One region of the Longimonas sp. genome, then DNA from elsewhere that is predicted to be linked to it. Evidence: predicted binding sites of a transcription regulator. Region 1 holds the regulator's gene; the other holds the start of a gene.
What was found. Region 1 encodes HrcA, which represses chaperone genes, less so after heat shock. Its sites were predicted from a motif close to TNTTAGCACTCNCNNNNNGNGAGTGCTAANA; they were not measured.
Positions count from the first base shown of each region.

Region 2: a site for HrcA is predicted at 12,112-12,142, ahead of groES (co-chaperone GroES). Genes of this name have one in related genera too.

Region 1 covers NZ_JAWOAR010000228.1:861-8,726, forward strand. Annotated here, with positions in the region: gene dnaJ (molecular chaperone DnaJ) at 1-563, opposite strand, end outside; gene R6U20_RS08750 (nucleotide exchange factor GrpE) at 678-1,319, opposite strand; gene hrcA (heat-inducible transcriptional repressor HrcA) at 1,442-2,557, opposite strand; gene sppA (signal peptide peptidase SppA) at 3,093-4,886, shown strand; gene gpmI (2,3-bisphosphoglycerate-independent phosphoglycerate mutase) at 5,033-6,562, opposite strand; gene nth (endonuclease III) at 6,667-7,515, opposite strand; partial or broken gene R6U20_RS08775 (DUF4105 domain-containing protein) at 7,624-7,866, shown strand, end outside.
Region 2 covers NZ_JAWOAR010000116.1:706-15,471, reverse strand. Annotated here, with positions in the region: gene R6U20_RS04650 (RtcB family protein) at 262-1,647, opposite strand; gene zapE (AFG1/ZapE family ATPase) at 1,847-2,890, shown strand; gene R6U20_RS04640 (hypothetical protein) at 2,976-3,377, opposite strand; gene R6U20_RS04635 (acylphosphatase) at 3,539-3,835, shown strand; gene prmC (peptide chain release factor N(5)-glutamine methyltransferase) at 3,832-4,761, shown strand; gene R6U20_RS04625 (BspA family leucine-rich repeat surface protein) at 4,857-7,313, opposite strand; gene R6U20_RS04620 (integrin alpha) at 7,442-9,307, opposite strand; gene R6U20_RS04615 (histone deacetylase) at 9,866-10,768, opposite strand; gene R6U20_RS04610 (thioredoxin family protein) at 10,834-11,361, opposite strand; gene R6U20_RS04605 (DUF2085 domain-containing protein) at 11,541-11,948, opposite strand; gene groES (co-chaperone GroES) at 12,197-12,487, shown strand; gene groL (chaperonin GroEL) at 12,611-14,296, shown strand; gene R6U20_RS04590 (DUF6429 family protein) at 14,408-14,766, opposite strand, start outside.

The sequences.
Region 1 (7,866 bases):
TGCACGTTCACAAACTGTCCGAAAACTGAGCGCGATACCTGGCGGATTTCGCCCGTGCCATCGCACTCATCGCACATCACATGATTTTCGCCATCGACGCCGCCCTCGGCGCCGGTGCCGTCGCAGTCGTCGCACGCTACGTACTTGCGCACCTTGATATTCTTCTGCGTACCGTTCGCAATTTCTTTGAGCGAAAGCGGCAGCTTCACGCGCAGGTCGCTGCCGGGGCGTCCGCTGGAGCGCCGCGAGCGGCCCGCGCGTCCACCGAAGATATCGTTGAAAGCACTGAAGATGTCGTTGATATCTTGGAAGCCGCCGCTGCGTCCACCCCCGCCATTCTGCCCGAGTCCGGCGTGGCCGTAGCGATCGTAGCGCTGGCGCGTTTCCGCATCCGAGAGCACCTCGTACGCTTCGGCGGCCTGCTTGAACTTTTTCTCGGCCTCCGTATCATCCGGATTGCGATCCGGATGGTACTTCATGGCCTTCTTGCGGTAGGCTTTTTTTATTTCGCGGTCCGAGGCATCGCGCGAGACGCCAAGTACGTCGTAATAATCGTCGGGCATGAGGGTAGGGCAGCAGTCAAACAGGCAGCAAAAACAGGCGAGACGCTAAGGGGCACAGGGACCTCTGGCATCAACATTATGAAATGCCAGTACCCACGGACTTGTTCAGCGGTGTTATTTGGCGACGACGACCTGGGCGTGGCGTACCACGCGGTCGCCCATCTGGTAGCCGGCACGAATTTCGTTGAGCACGGTGCCGGATTCGGCGTCCTCGGCCGGTTGCTGCATCATGGCCTCGTGCTTGTTTTCATCGAAGGGCTTGCCTTCTGCGTCGATGCGCTCTACGTCGATCTCGTTCAGCGCAGCGTGAAAGTTTTCGTATACCAGGTTCAGCCCATCACGTAGCGACTCGTAGGCTGCTTTCGGGTTATCATTTTCCTCAAACTGCGAAGCGGCATCCATAGAGCGCTCCAGGTCGTCGATGGTGCCAAGTACAGCGCTGATGGCTTCCACCTTACCCGCTTCAAACTGCCGTTCGATCTGCTGACTCAGGCGCTTGCGCGTGTTTTCGAGTTCGGCGGCTTTCCGCAGAAACTGATCGTTGATTGCATCGCGCTCGGCTTCGAGGGCTTCAACCTGCGCTTCCAACTCGGCGATGCGCTCGGCATCAGACGACGCTTCGCCTTGCGACGCGGTCTCGGGATCGGAGGGCGTATCGGGCGTTGCGGGGTCGGGGGGCGCAGTGTCGTTAAGCAGCGGATCTTCGTTCGTGGAAGAAGAAGTCGATTCGGAGGAAGGCGATTGATTCGTGGGCATGTATATCGTGAAGCGGTGTGAGTAAATACAAAGGTTGTCGTCAAAGCGCGGCGTGCGTGGCGCCGCTTGCTGGGGGCTACAAGATGCGCACCACGCGCTGGGGCAGTGCTCGCAAGGGCGGCTTATGAGGCGGCTTCATCTTCGGATGCGTGGTTCAAGACATTCGCCATAGTTTGCACCAGAGCCACGGCCCGCGGGTAGTCCATGCGCGTAGGGCCCATCAGGCCGAGTGCCCCCACAGTGCTGCCCATGCGGTAGGGCGACACCACAATGGAGTACGACGCCATTTCATCATCTTCGTCATCGCTCCCGATGCGCACATATGTATCGCCGGCGGCGTCGGGGGTAATGGTGCCAAGATTCTCCAGCACATTGATGATGAGCGCCTCATCTTCCAACAGTTCAAAGAAATGACGCACGTCATCGGTTTCCTGAAATTCAGGCTGATTCAGCAAATTGCGTGCGCCCCCAAGCTGCAAGCGGCCCTGCTGCGGCTCACTAAAGAGCGGAGTTGACTCCTGGCGCATCAGGTCTATAATGCCAGTAGAGTCGTCGAGGTCGCGCACGCGCTCTTCGTGGGTATCACGAATTTCGGCGAGTGTGAGGCCAGCCAGTCGCTCATTCAGCATCGACACGATGCGGTCAAGATCGGCACGGTCCACATCGGCCTCAAAGTCGAGCACGATGGTTCGTACGAGGCCGCCGCTCACGTTGAGCACGAAGAGCAGGCGCGGGCCGGTAAGTGGCACAATGTCGAGCCGCTCCAGCACGCCGGTAGACAGGCTGGGGCTTAGCGCCATGCCCAGCAGGTTCGACAGCTTGCTGAGTAGCTTGGTACTCTCACGCAGCATCTCGTCGGTATCGCTAACGAGTTGAGCCAGCTGCATCTTAAGCACCTGCCGCTCGGCGTCCGAGAGCTTCGGGGCCTGCATAAGCTCATCAACAAACGTACGGTAGCCCATCTGGGTCGGCATACGCCCTGCCGATGTATACGGATGGTCGAGGTAGCCCATATCCTCAAGGTCGGCCATCGTGTTACGAATAGAGGCCGGGCTAAGCCCAATGTCGAACTGACGAGCCAGCGACCGCGAGCCGACCGGCCCAGCGGTGTCAATGAAGTGCTGCACAACCAGTTGAAGGATGCGGCGCTCGCGCTCGCTCAACGGCGGTCGATCGGTCTGCTGAACGGAGCGCGAAGCACGCGAACCATCAGAAGACGAACGGGGAGGCGCGCTCATGGGCATCAGTGCGTCTGGAAAACAGCAAATGCGAACAACACGTGCGAACACGAAAACTCAACAGCGAAGCACAGAGCATCGCACAGAGCATCGCACAGATCCAACACAGACACGAGCGGACATCGGTGCACTCAAGAAACACCCCTTAAGACGCAAACCGATGTGCGTGTCGATATAGGCGCTGTGCTGTAGGTCTTACGTTTAGTAGGCCCTGCGTTATGTGCCGTAGAATTAAGCAAACAGATGCCTAATCGTTTCGCACAAAGATGTAACAGCATCCGCCGACAGTTGCATTTGGGCGGGTGTGCGTGGTACCATGCTGTACTTCATGGCGCGCATGGTAGTTTCTTCACAGGCGGTCTACCCCAATCGGTGTAACGGAGCACGGGCGTTATACGTATGTGTGCCAGCAAGCGGTTATTGTTCGAGTCTCTCTTGCCCCCACGCCTTGCCATTTGGCACGGCCTTAAGAGCGGCGCCCGAAAGAGACTCGTTCAACCGCCCGTTCATCTTCGTTCATGTGGCTTCTCCTTCTATGCGGTTTCTTTCTACGCTCCTGGCCAGTGCCCTGGGCACGCTCATTGCCTTGGGTGGCCTGATTGCGTTCTTTGTGCTGTTTTTCTTCGCCATTGCACTGTCGTCGGATACAACTCCTTCTGTGCAGCCCAACTCCGTGCTTGTCGTGGAGGTGGACGGCGAGATTCCGGAGCGCATGGCGCAAGATCCCTTTGCACAGGCCTTTGGCGAGGGGCCCCGCTTCGACATGAATGATGTGAACGGAGCGCTCCGCAAAGCGGCTGCCGACGATCGCATCGATGCTGTCTGGTTGCGCCTCCGCTCGGCCCCGACGGGATGGGCCCGCCTCGCTGACCTGCGTGAGAGCATCGAAGCTTTCAAAGCCAACAGCGACAAACCGGTTATTGCGTCGGGCACCGATGCTGGAATGGGCGAGAAAGGACTCTATCTGGCCACCGCTGCCGACAGCGTGTTCGTCCCGCCTGTGTCGATGTTCGAGATGAACGGCTTCTACACGACGCAGCCCTTCTTTAGCAACGCGCTGGAGCGTCTCGACATTGAACCGAAAATTGTACGGGTGGGCGAGTTTAAATCGGCTGTAGAGCCGTTCCTGCGCGACGACCTCTCCGAAGAAAATCGATTGCAGCTTCAGGCGCTGTTGGATACGCAGAGCGATCAGTTCAGCCAGGATGTTGGCGACGGACGCAGCATGGAGGCGTCTGAAATTCGCCGCCTCGCCACCGAAGACCCGGTGCTTAGCGCCGAGGCCGCTGCCGAAGCGGGCCTCGTGGATGCGCTGATGTACCCCAACGAAGTGGAAACTGCAATTACGGATCGCACCGGGGCCAGCCAGCTCACAACCATCGGCGTATCGCAGTATGCCAGCGTGCCGCCCGAAGACGCCGGTCTCACGCTGGCCGAAGGGGGCAGCGTTGCCGTGGTCTATGCGGAAGGGAGCATTGTGCCCGGAGGCGATTCGTCTCCATTTGGCGACCAGCAGACCGCAGCCTCGGAGCCCTTCATTGAGGCGATGAATACTGCCCGCACCAACACCGATATCCAGGCCATCGTGGTACGCGTCAACTCGCCCGGAGGCAGTGCCGCTGCATCTGAGGTCATGTGGAACGCGATGCGCCGCGCTGCTGATGAGAAGCCCGTCATCGTGTCGATGGGTGATGTAGCAGCTTCGGGCGGCTACTACCTGGCAGCCGGAGCCGACACCATCATTGCGCAAGAAAACACAATCACCGGCTCCATCGGTGTGTTCGGTATCTTCTTTAATGCGAGTGGCTTCCTCGAAAACGAACTCGGCGTTACGTTCGATGCGGTGCAGACCAGCCCCTACGCTGACATTTACTCAGGCATTGAGCCATTTCGCGATGACGAGCAGCAGCGGCTCGAAGCAAGCACACGCCAGGTCTACGACACCTTCATCGAGCGCGTAGCCGACGGGCGCGATATGGACCGCGCCGCTGTCGAAGAGGTGGCGGGCGGTCGCGTGTGGTCGGGCCGCGATGCGCAGGATGTAGGGCTTGTGGATGAGATTGGTAGCCTGAGCACAGCCGTCCAACGCGCTGCCGAAGCTGCCAACATGGGTGAAGGACCGTACCGCGTTCAGGTCCTTCCTCGTCCAAAGACCTTCATCGAGCGCTTCAGCGAGTCCCTCAATACCAGCGTGCGTCGCCAGATCACGGCGCTTACCACTAACGAGGTTGAGCGCACGTTCATGGAGCAGCGTCAGGCGCTGGAGCGCCTTGTTGGCACCCACGGCACCATCCAGGCCCGCTTGCCTGTGGACATCCGGTTTGAGTAGGTGCTTTGCATCCCCCTGAACGGAAAAACCTGCGACACAAAAAAACGCCCGCTCCCGGCAATAAGCCCGGGGCGGGCGTTATGCATTGCAAAACCGGCTTCCGCTACGCACGCACGGAGGACCGTTCGCGCCAGAAGGGGAACTGCCTACACCAGCACAGACCCCGTCATCGCCTCGGGTGGGTCGATGCCGAGCACCTTCAGCATCGTGGGCGATACGTCGCCAAGCTTGCCGTCGTCAATTGCTGACACGCCGTCTTTAATGATGATGTGCGGCACCAGCGCCGTGGTGTGCGCGGTGTTCGGACTGCCATCCGGATTCTTTAGCTTGTCGGCGTTGCCATGGTCGGCGATGATGCTGATGCTGTATCCGGCCTTCAATGCGGCTTCGACCACGGTGCGCGTGGCGGCATCCACCGCTTCAACAGCCTGCACGGTGGCGTCAAAATCGCCCGTGTGGCCCACCATGTCGGGGTTGGCAAAGTTGACCACGGCCAGCGTATAGTCCTGCGCGCCCAGCGCCTCGGCCACGCGCTCCGACAGCTCCGGCACGCTCATCTCCGGCTGCATGTCGTAGGTAGCCACTTTTGGCGAATCCACCATAATGCGGTCTTCGCCCTCGAACGGCTCCTCGCGTCCGCCACTGAAGAAGTACGTAACGTGCGGGTATTTCTCGGTTTCGGCAGCGCGAAGCTGCGTGCCGCTCTGCGCTGAAATGACCTCGCCGATGGTGTCTTCCAGATTCAGCTTCGGAAAGGCCACGGGCAGGTCGAACGTCTCGTCGTAGGGCGAGAAGATGACGTACTCCAGATCGAGCTTGTTGCCGCGGTCGAAGCCGTCGAAGTCGTCTTCGGTAAAGGCACGCGTGATCTGGCGGGCGCGGTCGCCACGAAAGTTGTAGAAGATCACCGCATCGCCATCGGCAACGTGCGTGCGGGTGCGGTCGCCGTGTGTGATGTGGCGCGGCTCCACAAACTCATCGGTAATACCGTCGCTGTAGCTGTCTTGAAGGGCTGCCATCGGGTCCTCGAAGGGTTTGCCTTCGCCCTGGGTGAGCAATCGGTACGCCCGCTCGGTGCGCTCCCAGCGCTCGTCGCGGTCCATCGCATAGTAGCGCCCCACAATCGACACGATGCGCCCCACGCCTGCGCGCTTCGCTTCCTGCTGAAACTCGTGCAGATAGCTGGTGCCGCCGTGCGGATCGGTGTCGCGCCCGTCGGTGAAGGCATGTACGCACACCTGACGGCGGTCGAGCCCTTCGCGGGCAGCCAGTTGCAGAAGGGCGTACAGATGGTCGAGGTGACTGTGCACGCCGCCATCCGAGAAGCAGCCCATCAGGTGCAGCTTCTTGTCGTTTGTCTTGGCATGGCGTGCGGCCCTCACCAGCGGCTCGTTCTCGAAGAACGATTCATCCTCGATGGCCTTGTTGATGCGCGTAATCTCCTGGTACACCACGCGTCCGGCCCCCAGATTCATGTGGCCGACCTCGGAGTTGCCCATCTGGCCGTCGGGCAGCCCCACGGCCTCGCCCGAGGCGGTGAGCGTAGCGTGCGGATGCTCCGCAAACAGGTCGTCAATATACGGCGTGTTGGCGGCGTCAATGGCGCTCACCGAGGGGTCTTCAGCGATGCCATAGCCGTCGAGAATGAGCAGCAGGTGCTTTTCGGAAGGCGTCATAAAACAGATGGTTTGCAGGAAACAGAAGGGACACATCGCCGATGCATCCCAACGAACAAGGGGGCGGCGATGTAGCGCCGCAGAATACATTTGGAGGTGGTTTTCTACCCATTCACTCGAAAGTCGAGCGGCTGCTTGGTGGGCTGGCCGTCGCGGGTGCGAAAGACCATCATCGAACCGCAGCGCGGGCAGGCGGTCTGCTCCATGTCGTAGCGATCGACGTGCGTACTCGGCTCGTCGAAAAACGAATCGCACGTGCGGCAGAAGTAGTCGCCGTGGCGTGCGCTAAGCTCCGGCATCGGGGCGGGCAGCCGTTGCAGGCGCGTGTAGTGGGTGCAAATGTCAGTGAGCACACATGATTCGCACGACGGGTTGCGCGCCGTGCAAGTGTAGCGTCCGTGCAGGATGAGCAGGTGGTGCGCATCGCCCCAATCTTTGCGCGGAATGATACGCTTGAGCTGGCGCTCCACCTTGGTGGGTGTGTTCGCATCCCGCGTAACGAGTCCAATGCGGTGCGACGTGCGATATACGTGCGTATCTACCGGTAGCGCCGCCGTATCAAACGCCACATTTACAACGACTTGCGCTGTCTTGCGTCCAACGCCCGAGAGTTTCTGTAGGTCGGATACGGTCTGCGGGATTTTGCCATCAAACTGGTCGCAGACCTTACGGGCCATCTTCGCCAGGTAGCCGGATTTGTTGTTCGGGAACGTGACCGATTTAATGTACGGGTAGATATCCTCCGCATCCGCCTGAGCCATGTCTTCGACCGTTGGAAATGCCTCGAAGAGCTCCGGCGTGGTCTTGTTCACGCGCTCATCGGTACACTGTGCGGATAAGATGACCGCGACCAGCAGCTCGTACGGATTCGTGTATTGGAGCTCGGTCGCCGGGCGGTCGATGGTGTCGCGGAGGCGTGACAGGGTGATGCGTGCGCGGTCGGTACGTCCCACAGAATAAAAGCGTGTTATCAGATGCGAAGCGAACGTGTGCCGACGAACCGTGGAGCAGTGCCCTCGTTGACATCCGCCGTACACAACGCGTATCACAATGGACGACGTATGGCCTGGGTTTCTCGATATGTAGCCGCGGTACTGATGGGTATCATTCTGCTGGCAGGCCCTGATGCCGCAGCCGCACAGACCGCCGATCTCTCGCCCGAGGCCGATGTCTCGCTCATCACCATTCTGCCCGGCCCCGCCGTCTACGAGGCCTTCGGCCACAGCGCGGTGCGTGTGCACGACCCAGAGCAAGGCATCGACCGGCTCTACAACTACGGCACCTTCCAATTCGACCGCTGGTTT
Region 2 (14,766 bases), on a different contig from region 1:
AGTCCTTCATGCTATGCTTGGGCGGCCCTACTTGGACGGTCGCGGACTGCCGATATCGGCGAACATCCGATGTCGTGCACAGAAGCAATTTCCCAACGGGCAACCAGATTTGGTTTTATACCAGAGAGTCCCAAGAGGCGTTTGGGATCGTTACCTGCCATCCATCCAGCACCGGGTTGTTCATCTCCGGGAAGTGTCTCGATCTGGCGCAATGGTCACGCAGGCAAGAGACACTTGTCCTGGAGCGGGTGTCATCGATTCTTAGTCGCTACTGACAACGGAGAGCGGGCGGATGCGCGCCACTTTCGAAGCCAGCCCGGCCCCCACAACGGTATCGACGACGGCCTCGACATCGTCTTTCGTCTGCACGCCGCCTTTGCTGCTATCGAGCGAGGCTTGAGCCGACATCTCTTGCGCGCTGATGGTGCGCCCGGCGCCATGGCAGGCCGAGCCGTAGCTTTTCTGCATGCTGTCGCGCGTGGCCAGCATTACGAACGACGTGTTGTTGCGTTCGCCCGGCACGATAACCGGCTGCCCCAGCGCACGGTACGGCAGCGAGATGCCCGGCGTGCCCGGACCGAAGGCCCGTGCTGCGCCCTTCCGGTGCACAAAGCAGCGTGCGTGGTGGTCGTCTACCTGATGCATCTCGACGTGGCCGAGCGTGTGGGCTACATCGTACACGGTGCGCAGGCGGTCGCCCAGCCCGCCGAGTGCGTCGTCGGCCGACTCGCGGACGCGGTGAGCCAGCACCTGGCGATTGGCGTAGGCGTAGTTGGCTGCTGCACGCATCGCCCCGATGTAATCCTCGGCCTCCGACACGTCGAGGGGCATGTACGCAAGGTCGTCGGAGGGCGGCGTGGTGTCGTGCTTCGGCCCCGCCTCGCGGAAGCGCTCGATGTAGTCATCGCAGACCTGGCGTCCGTATCCGCGCGAGCCGCAGTGGATGAGTACCGTGAGACGGCCTTTGCGGAGCCCCATGGTGAGCCCGGCGGCCCGGTTGTAAACCTCTTCGACCACGCCTACCTCAATAAAGTGGGCTCCGCTGCCCAGCGTACCAAGCTGGCGCGCCCCTGCATCGCGGGCTGCTGCGCTTACCTTGTCCGGGTTCGACTCGTTGAGACGCCCGCCCTCTTCGGCACGCACCAGATCATCCTGGCGCGCCATGTCGCTACGCAGCGCCCACTGGGCTCCGGACTGCGCCACGTGATCCACCTCGCTTTTGTTGAGATGCAGCGAGCCTTCGGCATCGTTGCCACAGGGAATGGCCTCGCACAGCGCATCGTGGAAATTATCGAGATCGCCCTCGACATCCGACAGGCGAATAGAGGAGCCCAGCAGCCGAACCCCGGTGTTGATGTCGCGTCCAATAGCCGCGGGCGCAATGGCCCCGACCGGGTACTTCGACACCGCCACAATGCCGACCGGCGCCCCCTTTCCGGGCGATACGTCGGGCATCACCATAAGATGGCCGACCAGTCCAGGCAGCGAAGCCGTCTGGATGATCTGGTCGGCTGTAGGACCCAACAGGATGCGTTCAAGTAGCGCCTCGTTGGCCAGAAACCGAACCGGCACCCGCATGTCAGGCACTGCGGATACCGGGAGTTCCCAGGTAAAGTCATCGATTTGCGCCACATCAGAACGATCCATACGCATCAGAATACACGCGTCGAATCCATGCTATAAAGCAGGAGCGACGAGTGTGTATATTGGGTTATGAGCGGAATATCTACAGTCGGGTTTAACCTCTGTAACATTTTATGTGTTCCGTTCACAGCGGGGTGTGCCCCCATCATGTGTGGGGCTCCCCCCCTGCCTTCACCTGCATTTAGCGCCGAATATACACCCTATGAATCTGTCGCTGCCGCCTCGGTTTGAATCGGCTACGTTTGCATCGTACGTGCCAGCTACTCCGTCGCAGGCGGATGCGTGCCGGGCCGTGCAGGCCTTTGTAGAGGCTGCGCCGTGGGATGATAGCTGGATGCGGACGATCTGGAATCGCCATGCGGGCACCGTTCGGAAGCGTGGGCTCTATCTGGTGGGACCGGTAGGCACCGGCAAGACGCATCTGATGGCGGCGGCGTACCAGGCGCTGCATCCGCATACGCCCTGCGGCTTTGTGCACAGCCGCACGCTCTTTCAGCAGACAACACCGCCCCAAGCGGTGGCGCAGTCGATTGCCGACCAATGCACGCTGCTCTGTCTCGATGAGGTCGAGATCGATGACCCGGCCAACGAAGCCCGCCTGGTGCATACCTTGCAGGCGCTCGACGCAGCCGGCGTCTACTTGCTGGCCTCCAGCAACGTGCGTCCTGAGGCCTTTGCCAAAACCAATGTGGGACCCACGCGCTTCGAGCATTTCTTGCGCAATGCCTTTGGGCAGCGCTACGCCTTGCAGCCCGTGGAGGGGCCTGACCACCGCCGCGAGGGCACGGCACAGCATGATCAGACCGGCACCATTTGGGTCGGGGCGTCCGATGCCACGCGAGAGCGGCTGGATGCGGCGTGTCAGGTGCACGATGCTGTGCTCCGCCTCTCGTTCGATGCGCTCCGCGAGCGTAGCCGCACCACGGCCCACAACGCGCTCGTCGACGAACTGGTGGAGCCTGACTGCCTGGCGGTCGAGAACGTAACGCTCGCCTCCACCGACGACGCACTCCGCCTGCTCCGCATTGTAGATGCGCTTTACACGCATCCCCAGGCGCCGGTGCTCTACATGACCGCTCCTACACCGCCCGACGACTGGTTTGCACCCGAGCAGTTTGCTGGACTGGCGCAGGCCATTGCCGAGAAGTTTACGCGCACAGTTTCACGCTTGCATGCGCTCTGTACGGTTGAGCACGTGGCCCGCGTATCCCCCAAAACAACGATGCATGAAAGGATGGAGGGGTGAAGGGGGGGAGGGAAGGATGGATGGATGGAAGGGTGGAGGAGGTCTAAGAGCGCACCTTTTGGGATCACTTGTTTCAATCCATGGGCTACTCGGAGTTGTCTTTGGTGTCGTCAATGGGCATTGCCTCCAACAGATCAATGGGGGTGCCCCACATGCGAATAGAGGGCTGGCTGGACTTTTCCTCGCCGCGAAAGCGAATCTCAAGCCCCTCGGTCTGGAGCGAGTCAGGCAGCGAGCCGCTCGGGTCGTAGCGGGTGCTGTCGGGTGTAATAATCGCCCAGAAGCCGCCTTCCATTTCAACGTAGGTAACGGTTCCTGTGGTACTTACCAGGTTTTCAGGATTGGGACCTTCTTCGTCAGAAGGGGTCGGAGGATCAGCAGGCATAGTGGTATCGGGGGCCGATGAGCCGCATCCGCCCAGCACGAGCAGAGCGCCCAGCAGCGCAGTCATGCAGAGCCAACCCAGACGCGCAGTGTAAGCAGTCATAGTAGGGGATGCGAATCGTGAATGCATACAACGAAAAGGAATACTGCTCGTTAGGATACGACGAAGCCGCTCAGGGCGCAAATCGTTTCGCGTTGTGGCTTGCGTACTGTGCCTCTAACGTATTCTCGCGCCATATTCTTGCATCAAGTAGAATTAAACGTATGAGTCATTCGGATTCGCCAGCACAGCGCCTGTCGGCCCGCGTTACCGGACGCGTACAGGGCGTGGGCTTTCGCCACTTTACCCGCACCACTGCGCAGCAGCACAGTCTTACCGGATGGGTGCGCAACGAACCCGACGGCTCGGTCCGGCTGGAGGCCGAGGGGCCGCGTGCTGACCTCGAAACACTTCTCGATGCGGTACACGACGGGCCGCGTCCGGCGCGTGTTGAGTCGGTCGAGGCGGAGTGGAATGCAGCCACCGACGCGTTCAGCCAGTTTGAGGTGCGGTACGCATGAGCATATCGTTGTTGGGGGATTCGGAGCTGCCTGCTGAATGTGCAGTGCACGAGGCGCTGCACTGGGCGGCACAGCACCTTGAGGCGGTCGAAGGGCGCGCCCATCAGCAGGCGCGATGGCTCCTGGCCGAGGTGCGGGAGCAGTCGACCACCCAGCTGGCCGCCGATGCGCGCGCTTCGCTTACCGAGGCGGAGCGCCAGCAGTTCATGACGCTCGTAGCGCGGCGCATGCAGGGCGAGCCGCTTCAGCATGTGCTGGGCCACACCAATTTCTATGGACTGCGCATCCAGGTCAGCCCCGATGTGCTCATCCCACGCCCCGAAACCGAAGCCGTGGTTGAGCGGGCGCTGGCGCTGCTTGCGGATGTTGAGGCCCCGCGCATCTTCGACGCCGGAACCGGCAGCGGATGCATCGCCTGCGCGCTCAAGCATGAACGTCCCGGTGCCAGGGTGGCCGCGGGCGACGTGTCTGAGGCGGCGCTCGATGTGGCACGGGCCAACGGGACGGCGCTCGGCCTCGACATCACATGGCAGCCCTTCGACATGGCTGCGCCCAATGCTGCTGCGGCCGTGCCCGGGGCCCTGGATCTGCTCATCTCGAATCCCCCGTACGTCCCCGACGATGAAGCCGACACGCTTAGCGCAGTCGTGCGCGATTACGATCCGCCCGAAGCGCTCTTCACCGGCCCCGATGCGCTCCGCTTCTACCGCGCGCTGGCCGATTGGGGATACGAAGCGGTGCAGCCTGGCGGATATCTGCTCGTAGAAACGCACACTGACGGCGCTGAGTCTGTGGCGCGCCTCTTCCGCACGCAGGGGTGGATCGACGTGCATCAGAAAGACGACTGGACCGGGCGGCCACGCATGGTGTGGGGGCGGCGCCCCAGTAGCTCCAAATTGTCGTCTGAGAATACGAAACGAGGGTAGCATACCCATGCATTCCTCCAACCCCGTCACAAAAAAGAGGACGCTTCCTTTTGGAAAGCGCCCTCTACGTTTGAACTGGCAATCCCACACGAGTGTTAGCGGACCACAGTTAGGCGGCGGGTGGCCTTGAACGACTCGCCCTCCACGCGTACGAAGTAGGTGCCGCTGGAGAGTTCATCGGCGTTCACCCGCAGTTCGGTTGGCGTGTTGCCGTCGATCTCGCCCCGGTGGAGCGTGGTCACGCGGCGGCCCAGCATGTCGTACACCGTGGCGGTAACGGGCTGGGTCTGCTGCACCGTCAACTCCAGCGTTGCGTCACTGCGTGAGGGGTTGGGATAGGCGTCGCTAAGTTCATAGGCCGCATCCAGGGTAACGTCCACCTCGACCGGGTCGGAGAAGGACTCGGTGCCGTCGGTATCGACCTGGCGGAGGCGGAAGGTGTGCGTGCCTGCGTCAACCTCTTCAGCGGTGAAGCTGTACGACTGCGGCTCATCGGTCGTGCCGCCTTCGGCTTCTGACTCCACGAAGCCGAGCGTGGTCCACGACACGTCGTCATCGGAGGCGTCCTCGGCAGCCCCGTCGGCGCGCTGCACCTCGAAGCCGGCGTTGTTCTCCTCGGAGGCAGTCTCCCACTGCAAGGAGACCGATTCCTCGGCATGGGTGGCGGTAAAGTCGGTCAGCTCCACCGGGAGCGGATTGCTGTCGCTCGCAAATACAAACTCGCTGAAGCCGCCGGTGGTGGCGACGATCTCGTCCTCGCTATCGTCGTAGCTCGTGGTCAGCTCGGCAAAGTCGCCGGTGCCGGGTACGGGTCGGCTGTAGATGGTGATGTCATTGGGGTCGGAAATGCCTCCGAAGGCGGCTTCGTCGAAGCGCACTTCGGTATTATCGGAGAAGGAGAGCCCGGCTTCGGCCACGATCACCACGCGGTAGGGGCTGATGTTTGTTTCGTTCACGCCGCCGACATTGCGGGGCATATCGTCGAAGCGGGCGGCGGTGACGCGTCCAGAGCCGCCCACGCCGTCGAAGTCAACGCGGGCATCGGTATCGCCGAGGGTGACGGAGCCACTGCTTGACACATCAGCCGAGCCGTTGCCGGCCAGTACCTCGTCGGGACAGTCAGTTTGCTGTCCGTCGTCGTTGAAGGTCCAGTTGTAGGCCTGCGTGAGATGCTCACGAAACGCGTTGCTATTGCAGTACTCGATGCCCCCAGCGTCGAGGTCAACATCTGATTCCACGTCGCGCCCGGCCCATCCGATGAGGGTGCGGTCGTAGTTGACGGCCGAGAGGCCAGAGCCATCAAACGTGCTGCCCATGAACGTCACATTGGAAACGTTCCAGGCCCCGAGGTCCTGGTCGAAGGAGGTTGCATTCTCGAACATACTGCTTAAGGAGGTCACGTTGGAGACATCCCAGCTTCCGAGGTCCTGATTAAAGGCGGATGCATTCTCGAACATATTAAACACGTCGGTGACGCTGGAGACGTCCCAATTCCCGATGTCCTGGTTGAACGAGGAGGCCCCGCTGAACATCCCGACCAAGCGTGGACCACCGGAAACATCCCAGTCTCCGATGTCTCCATTGAAGGAAGTCGCATTCAGGAACATGAAATCCATGCGAGTCACACTGGAGACGTCCCAGGCGGTGTATTCCTCGGAGGTGCCTTCATTGACCGTCTTCGTGTCTATATTCTGGTCAAAATCTGATGCCCCCTCAAACATGCGACGCATGTCGCTGACGTTGGAGACGTCCCAATCCCCGATGTCTTGATTGAAAGACGACGCATCCTTAAACATGCGTTGCATGTTCTCCACACTGGAGACATCCCAATCCCCGATGTCCTGGTTGAAAGGTGCAAACTCGAACATATTACGCATATCGGTGACGTTAGAGACATCCCAACTGCCAATGTCCTGATCGAAAGATGATGCAGCACGGAACATGCGATTCATATCCGTCACGCTGGAGACGTCCCAGTCGCCGATGTCCTGACTGAAATCGTCAGCGTCAACGAACATCCGGCTCATGTCAGTAACGCTGGAGACGTCCCAACTACTAATGTCCTGATTGAAAGACTCGGCGCTCCAGAACATGCGGAGCATATTTTCAACGTTGGAGACATTCCAACTCCCAATATCCTGATTGAAGGCGCCGGCACCGTCGAACATATTGCGCATGGTGGTGACGGAGGAGACGTCCCAGCTCCCGATGTCCTGATCGAAGGCGTCTTCACCGTTAAACAGAGCTCCCATGTCCGTAATCCCGCTGGTGCAGGTGGTAGCAAGGTCGGGGTTATTTCCATCTTCATTTAATAAATCATCCATCCCATCGCGGTCGCGCTTGGTGTAGGTGGTGCCGTCGACCTCGCCGGTATCCCCCACGTTGGCATCCGGGCACTTCACGGTCACGCCGTTGTCATCCAGGTAGAAGTCCGAGTTGTCCTGGGCCTGAGCGGGGGTGGGGCCTGCCAGGGAGCCTGCCAGGAGCAGCCCCGCGGCCATCAGAGCGTAAAGAAAGGAAGACGATGAGTCGGCTGCAATACGTACAGTCATGGCAGATACAGTCATGACAGGTAAGGGGAACTAAAAGTAAACCAGTGTTCGTGAACACGACGTAGCAAATCAGACTTCGAGGGGCCGGTGTCATACGGGGCTCCTCATCGTTGCGCTGCGGAGGCCTCTCACGGAGTCTCGGGCGGGTACGCCTCCATGCGCTCCGTCAGGCGCTCGGTGTACAGCGCTTCGAGGAGGGCCCGGAGCTCCTCGCGCCGCTCTGCCGGATCGTCGTCCTCCGTAACCGTACCAAAGAGAGAAAGCGCGTAGTCGCCCGGGAAGAGCGCCACCACGACGGCCTCATGGCCCCGGTACTGGATGTTTCCTTCGTGCAGCTCGTGGCCCTCGAACTCGCGAACGCGGATGTCTTCGCCCTTCGAATCGAGCGAATCGAGTCTCCGGTTCTGCATTCGTTCGCTGTAAGAAATATCTACTGCAATGATATCAGGATCGTCGTCTCTCATATTTCCATAGATCGAAGCGACTTTCGGCTCCTCGTCATCCGGCACCGTGAAGGGATCAGTGTGACCTCCCAAAGAATCGGGCATCCACGAGGCCAGCTCTTCACTGCTGGCTCGATTCATCTCCCGGATCTGGTCGGCCTCTTCGGGAGACCGTTCGGGGATGTCGAGGTCGGCGCTGTTGTAGATACGGACGTCTTCGCCGCCCAAAACGAGACGAGAGCGATCCGAGTCGTCACCGTGGAGCGCCGAAAGCGATGCCGAAACCATCGGGCGCGGACCCGTATCCTTCACCGATGTGTGCACCCGGAGGCGTGAAGAAAAATCAGCCTTGAGGCCCGCCAGTTGCTCGCCCGTCACGCCGTCCAGCACGAAGACCTTGCCGTCGTCGCTCGTAACCAGCAAATCCGTGGTTTCGTCGCCGTTCACGTCTCCGGCGGGAGCAATGCCCTGCCCGAAGGTCCGGTGTGATTTGACGCCGGGTTCGTCCGGATCAATTTCCTCTTCTTGTTCGAGGGTATGGAGGTGTGCCCCGCTGGCCCCGCTAAAAATAGGGACTTCTCCGTCAGGGTCCATCCCCGTGGCAAAATGCGGCATTCCAATTGCCAGGTCGTCAACACCGTCGTTGTCCACGTCTGGGACTTGAGCGACGGAAGAGCCGAAAGCCCAATAGTCGGGGTTTTGGCTCTCGTCGGGCACGTCCTCGTGTGTAAACGAGTGGAGCACCTCACCGGTGGCACCGTCGAACACGTACGCACGGCCCAGGGCGTCCAAGTCGTCGAGTTCCGATTGTATCTCCGGTGGCTTGAGATCATCGCTCCACGGTTCCGGTTCGATGGGAGCGGCCACCAGCACATCCGGCGTGCCGTCGTCGTTGACGTCGTCGATCACGCTTACCTCGTGTCCGAAAAAGGGCTCGGGCGTGTCAGCGGGAGAGGTCAGACGACGTTCCAGTTCGCCTGAGGGAAGGGAAAAGAGCAGCACTTCGCCCGGCCTGCCGACGGCCAGCAGCTCCGGGCTCTCCGCGGTGCCAGCGTCGAGGGACGCGGCTGCTCCGGGAGTATCGCCGGGATCGAGCGTGCGAATGGGATCGAAAGAGGCTCCGCTCACGAGCACGGGAGGCGCTGCGGCGTCTACGTCCTCCGCAGACGACAGCGATCCGACTGCGAAATCCGTCGTGCCGTCGTCATCCACGTCGCCGAGCGGCGTGAGAGACGCTCCGAATCCGGCCTCGGGCTCCTCCGGCGCTGTGAGCGAATCAACGAGTTCGCCGGAGGCGCTGTCGTACCGGTAAACGCGGCCTGCGGTCACGGCCTCGCCGTCGGACGAGAGGCCGGGTACGCCGACGAGCAGGTCGGATGTGTCGTCGCCGAGGGTTTCAACCGTTGCCCCGGCAAGCGAAGTATCTTCCTGCAGGGTGGGAGGGTTAATTTCGAGGCTGGGCTCCTGGCCTTGCGCCTCGGGAACGGGGGCGGAAGCGAGAAGCCCAATCACAAGGAAGACGAACAGGGGACTGCGAAGAAGAAGGGTCATGTCTCCATGCAAAATGAGTCTGGAAAAACGAGGGACTCAAGACGCAGGTAGCGTTGAGCATCGCCAGATATCACATCGCTGGCCTTCTACCACAAATCAGCAGAGGACGAATTTGTAGCACATGGCCGAGATGGGGGCCGCGACTATTTTGTCCTTTGACTGTCTATAGTCACATGCGTATGGGAAGGCACCCACCGGACACGACGCTGATCTGCCTACTCAGGTCAATCCCAGGATGACAGGATGGGGGACTGTATCCCGTTGCATCATCCTGGGGAGAGTCAGTCTGCGAACGTAGATTCAGGGTTCGCACGGAGATTCCGCCTACTCGCTTTTGCTGGGAAACGTCCACAGCACATTGCTCAACTATCGCATCATACCAAATCTGGTTGCGGCACTGCGGTATCGTTTCTCCACGCGCACCGGATTTGATTCGTCAGGCAGCGGCTATCGGTTTTGTGTGGGGGTGGATGGGGGAAGGATGAATGTTTTTTTTCATCCACCTGTCCACGCTTCCATCCCTCCATTCCCAACGGAGCATGCGGAGGTGACATCACGCTACGCCCCATACACACGCGCAGCTTCGCGATGCATGATCGCGTGCAGGTCAGCCGTGGCGGCGGTCGTTTCCGCGTATCCGCCCGAAAGCAGGAGCACCGCCGCCAGGTCGCGCTGATGGATCTGTTCTAGCACGTAGCCATCACGCTGATGGAGGCCCTCGCGGGTGAGCGCCAGGCGTCCGTAGCGGTCGCCCGCCATCACATCGATGCCTGCAAGATAGAACACGAGGTCGGGCCGGGCGGCATCGAGCACGGCGGGTAGATGCGTCGTGAGCGCCTCCATGTAGGCGGTGTCGGAGCAGCCATCGGGCAGCGGTACATCGTGGGTGGAGGGCGGCTTTTCGAAGGGATAGTTCTTGGCGCCGTGCATCGAGAAGGTGTACACGTCGGGTGCATCCGCAAAGAACGCTGCATTGCCATTGCCCTGATGCACATCCAGGTCGACGATGCAGACGCGCTGAATCCAACACGCCTGCTGCAGCACGCGGATGGCTACAGCCACGTCGTTGAGCACGCAGAAGCCCTCGCCGTGGCCCGGCATAGCGTGGTGCGTTCCCCCTGCAATATTCGCCGCTACGCCGTCCTCGAGGGCCATCATAGCCGCGTTGAGAGTGCCCTGCACCGCCACCCGCGAGCGGTAGACGAGCCGCTCAGACCAGGGCAATCCCATGCGGCGTTCGGCACGGTCGGAGAGGGTGCCCGCGGCAAGTGCGTTTAGATAATCAGCTGTGTGCACATGCTGCAAATCAGCCCAGTCGGCCTGGCGCGGAGGAACAACCTCGTGGGGATGCAGCAGGCCCTCACGGAGCAGCAGGTTGTGCAGCGCCGGAAACTTGCCCATTGGGAACGGATGACCCTCGGGCAGCGGCACGTAGTAGCCGTCTTGGTAGCTGACGCGCATCAGGCAACGAAGGGAGCGTGGGAGCAGAAAGGGCCTGAGCCCTGAAATGAAGTTACGAAGTGGGGCTACTCGTCTGTAAATGCCTCAAGCGACTGATCGCGGAAGGCTCCTGTGCCTACGTATCGCATAAGCAGCATAAAATCGTCGCGCTCCACTGCGCCCGGCAGCGTTCCAATGTGCTCGCCTGTCTCATCCATGAAGATGAGCGAAGGGAAGCCACGGGCTCCCAAACGATTTGCGAGGTCGGGAGCAGCAACCTCTTTGCCTTCAAACTGATGAGTTTCCTCGGGGTCGTCGGCGTTCACGCGCACCATTACGAAGTGCTCGTTCATGAGCGCTTGCACGTCGCCATCGGTGTACACTTCTTGCTCGATGCGCTGGCAGTACGGGCACCAGGGCGCATACACATAGATAAACACAAACTTCTCCTCATCGGCAGCGGTGTCGAAGGCGGTGGTCATTTCAGACACCGGCATAGCATCTGTCCATGCGTCGGACTCAGATGTGTCGGCGTCCGATTGCGCGTTGCTGGGGGGGGCAAGCAGAAGCAACGGCAGGGTGAGCAGAAGCAGGCAGCGAGACGCAGTGGTCATGGAGGCAGGAGATCAGGAGCAAAGCAAACGCAGGGCCTTCGTGGTTGGCGTGCCCTGTGCGTGTGGGATGAGTGGGTGCCGCATCGGGTTCCTATGCCAGACTGTAGACAGGCTACATGGGATGCATTGGAATGCGTGGAGTGGGCACGGTCCTACTGAATCCCCGTAACGCACTTTTCTTAATGGGTATGGGGGGAGGCTGAGCGGATTGCCCGGACCACCACCCAGGCCACAACCCCGCCGAGCCAGAGTCCGGTAGCCAGGCGCGAGCTCGGCGTGTTGGGCCAGAGATTGAGCCAGGGACCCAGCCAGTCGACAAGCGCCGGGGCAAGTCCGATGCTTAACACGATACGCGTTTGTAGGGAGCGGATGGAGCCATTCGATGCCCAGACAGCTGCGGGCACGACCCCTGCAAGCAATCCACCAAGAAGTCCGCCGCTGTAAATGCCGATGCACCGGTCGCACACTGCCAGTGCCGTACCCTGAACGTGGGGCACGCGCTCGGGGAGCTGGTGGCAGAACGGAGCGAATGCCTCTGTAACCAGCGCCTGTGCCCATGCAGGCAGCCACGCAGGAGCAGTTGCCATTCCCACAAGCAGACTGGCCAATGCAGGGATGAGCATCCAGCGCGCAGGTGTCGCGAAGCCCAATAATGAAGAGTTGTTACGTGGCATCGAACGTATGATCTTACGTTAAAGCAGAGAGCAAAAACGGAACACCCTGCGGGGGGTATGGTTCAGGAAAGCGAGTTGTTAGCACTCACTACTCCCGAGTGCTAACAGTATTGAGATGACGACTGTTCGCATGTTATCCGCTCACCAAACCCAACCCCATTATGGCGAAGATTCAACCGCTGGGCGACCGCGTGGTCGTCGAGCCCAAACCTGCCGAAGAAAAAACCGATAGCGGCCTTTACATTCCTGACTCGGCGCAAGAGAAGCCGCAGAAAGGCACTGTTGTAGCAATCGGGCCGGGCCGTGTCGAAAACGGCAACAAGATTGACCTGACGGTAGCCGAAGGCGACCAGGTGCTGTACGGTAAGTACTCGGGCACCGAGGTTACCCTCGACGGGAAAGACTTCCTCATCATGCGCGAGAGCGACATCTTTGGCGTCGTGGAAGACTAAGTAGACGCCGCCCGCTCAACCGCAGTTGAGGCGCATTCCCGCGCATCCTACTGCACGCCGCCGGATCTTGCAGGTGGCCCCGCATTCCTCGCATTCCCTCACACAAGCTGACCACACTACACTATGGCTAAACAAATTGTATTTGATGCTGAAGCGCGCAATGCGCTGAAGGCAGGCGTTGACAAATTGGCCCGCGCCGTAAAGGTGACGCTGGGCCCGAAAGGACGCAACGTCGTTATTGAAAAATCATTTGGCGCACCGACCGTCACGAAAGACGGCGTTTCGGTTGCGAAAGAAATCGAGCTTGAGAAGAAGCTCGAAAACGTAGGCGCGCAGATGGTGAAAGAGGTCGCTTCGAAGACCTCGGACGTGGCTGGCGACGGTACCACCACCGCAACGGTGCTGGCCCAAGCCATCATGACACAAGGCCTGAAGAGCGTGACCGCAGGCTCGAATCCGATGGATCTGAAGCGCGGCATTGGAACGGCGGTAGAAGCTATCGTGGCTGATCTGCATGAGCAGAGCAACCCGGTAGAAGGCAAAGGCCGCATTGCCCAGGTCGCTACCATCTCGGCAAACAACGACAATGCAGTCGGCGAGTTGATCGCAGATGCGTTTGACCGTGTCGGCAAAGACGGTGTGATCACCGTAGAAGAAGCTAGCGGCATCGAAACGCACCTCGACGTAGTCGAAGGTATGCAGTTCGACCGCGGCTACCTCTCGCCCTACTTCGTCACCGACTCTGACAACATGCAGGCGGTGCTCGAAGATGCGTATGTGCTGATCTACGACGACAAGATCAGCAACATGAAGGATCTGCTGCCAGTGCTTGAGAAGGTATCGCAGACGGGCAACCCGCTGCTGATTATCGCCGAAAACATTGAAGGCGAAGCACTCGCCACGCTCGTGGTGAACAAGCTGCGTGGTACGCTGAAGGTAGCGGCTGTGAAGGCGCCTGGCTTTGGCGACCGTCGCAAGTCGATGCTCGAAGACATTTCGGTGCTGACGGGCGGAACCGTTATCAGCGAAGAGAAGGGCTATCGTCTCGAAAACGCTACGCTCGACTATCTCGGGCAGGCCAACCGCATCACCATCGACCAGGATACCACCACGGTGGTGGACGGAGCGGGCTCCGAAGAAGAAATCAACGCCCGGGCCAACCAGATCCGCCAGCAGATCGACAGCTCCACGTCGGATTACGACCGCGACAAGCTGCAAGAGCGTCTCGCGAAGCTCTCGGGTGGCGTTGCGGTGCTGAACGTAGGCGCGGCGACCGAGCCGGAGATGAAAGAGAAGAAGGCGCGCGTCGAAGATGCGCTCCACGCCACGCGTGCTGCCGTTGAAGAAGGCGTACTGCCCGGCGGCGGCGTTGCATACCTGCGTGCGCTGCATGCGCTCGACGGACTCGACGTCGAAAACCAGGACCAGGAGATTGGCGTCTCGATTGTGCGCCGTGCGCTCGAAGAGCCGCTGCGTCAGATCGCGTCGAACACGGGCCTCGAAGGCTCCATCGTGGTACAGCGCGTGAAGGAAGGCGAAGATGACTTCGGCTTCAACGCACGCACCGAAGAGTACGGCCCGCTCCTTGAGCAGGGCGTGCTCGATCCCACGAAGGTGACGCGTAGCGCCCTCGAAAATGCCGGATCCGTTGCGGGTCTGCTGCTCACCACCGAATCCGTAATCGCCGATCGCGAAAGCGAAGACGATGGCGACAACGGCGGCGGTGGCGGTGGCGCCCCCGGAGGCGGCGGCATGCCGGCCGGAATGGGCGGCATGGGCGGCATGGGCGGAATGGGTGGCATGATGTAAGCCCCCGTTTCGCGCACTCCGCGCGAACCGACTGAACGCTACGCGGCGGCTCCTCATGTTCGAGGAGCCGCCGCTTTTTTTGTTCGGTACAGTCGCTTCCGACAGCGGGCATTAGCTGGCCCGTTTGGCCTTGAAGGAAGACCGGTCTCCTTTATGCGTATTTATCAAGCCTTCTACCTCATTTTCTCCGTTCAGCTTCATCCAGCCGCTCCCGCTGACTGGGTCCATTTCACCTCGACCTTCCCAGGTAAAGGCAAATTTCTCATCCCCGACTTCTCGTTCGATATATCCATCAAGGGAGCCAGTCACGAGCCCAAACTGGAAATTGCCGAGATGATCTGACCGGACTTCAACATAGGCTTGCACCTCCATGTTAAAGTAGTCTTCATCCCACATCTCCATCTCGTAGATGTGCCAGGTCCCGACGAACCCGTCGCCTGCCTCAGTGCTTTCGCGTTCGTCTGCATTCG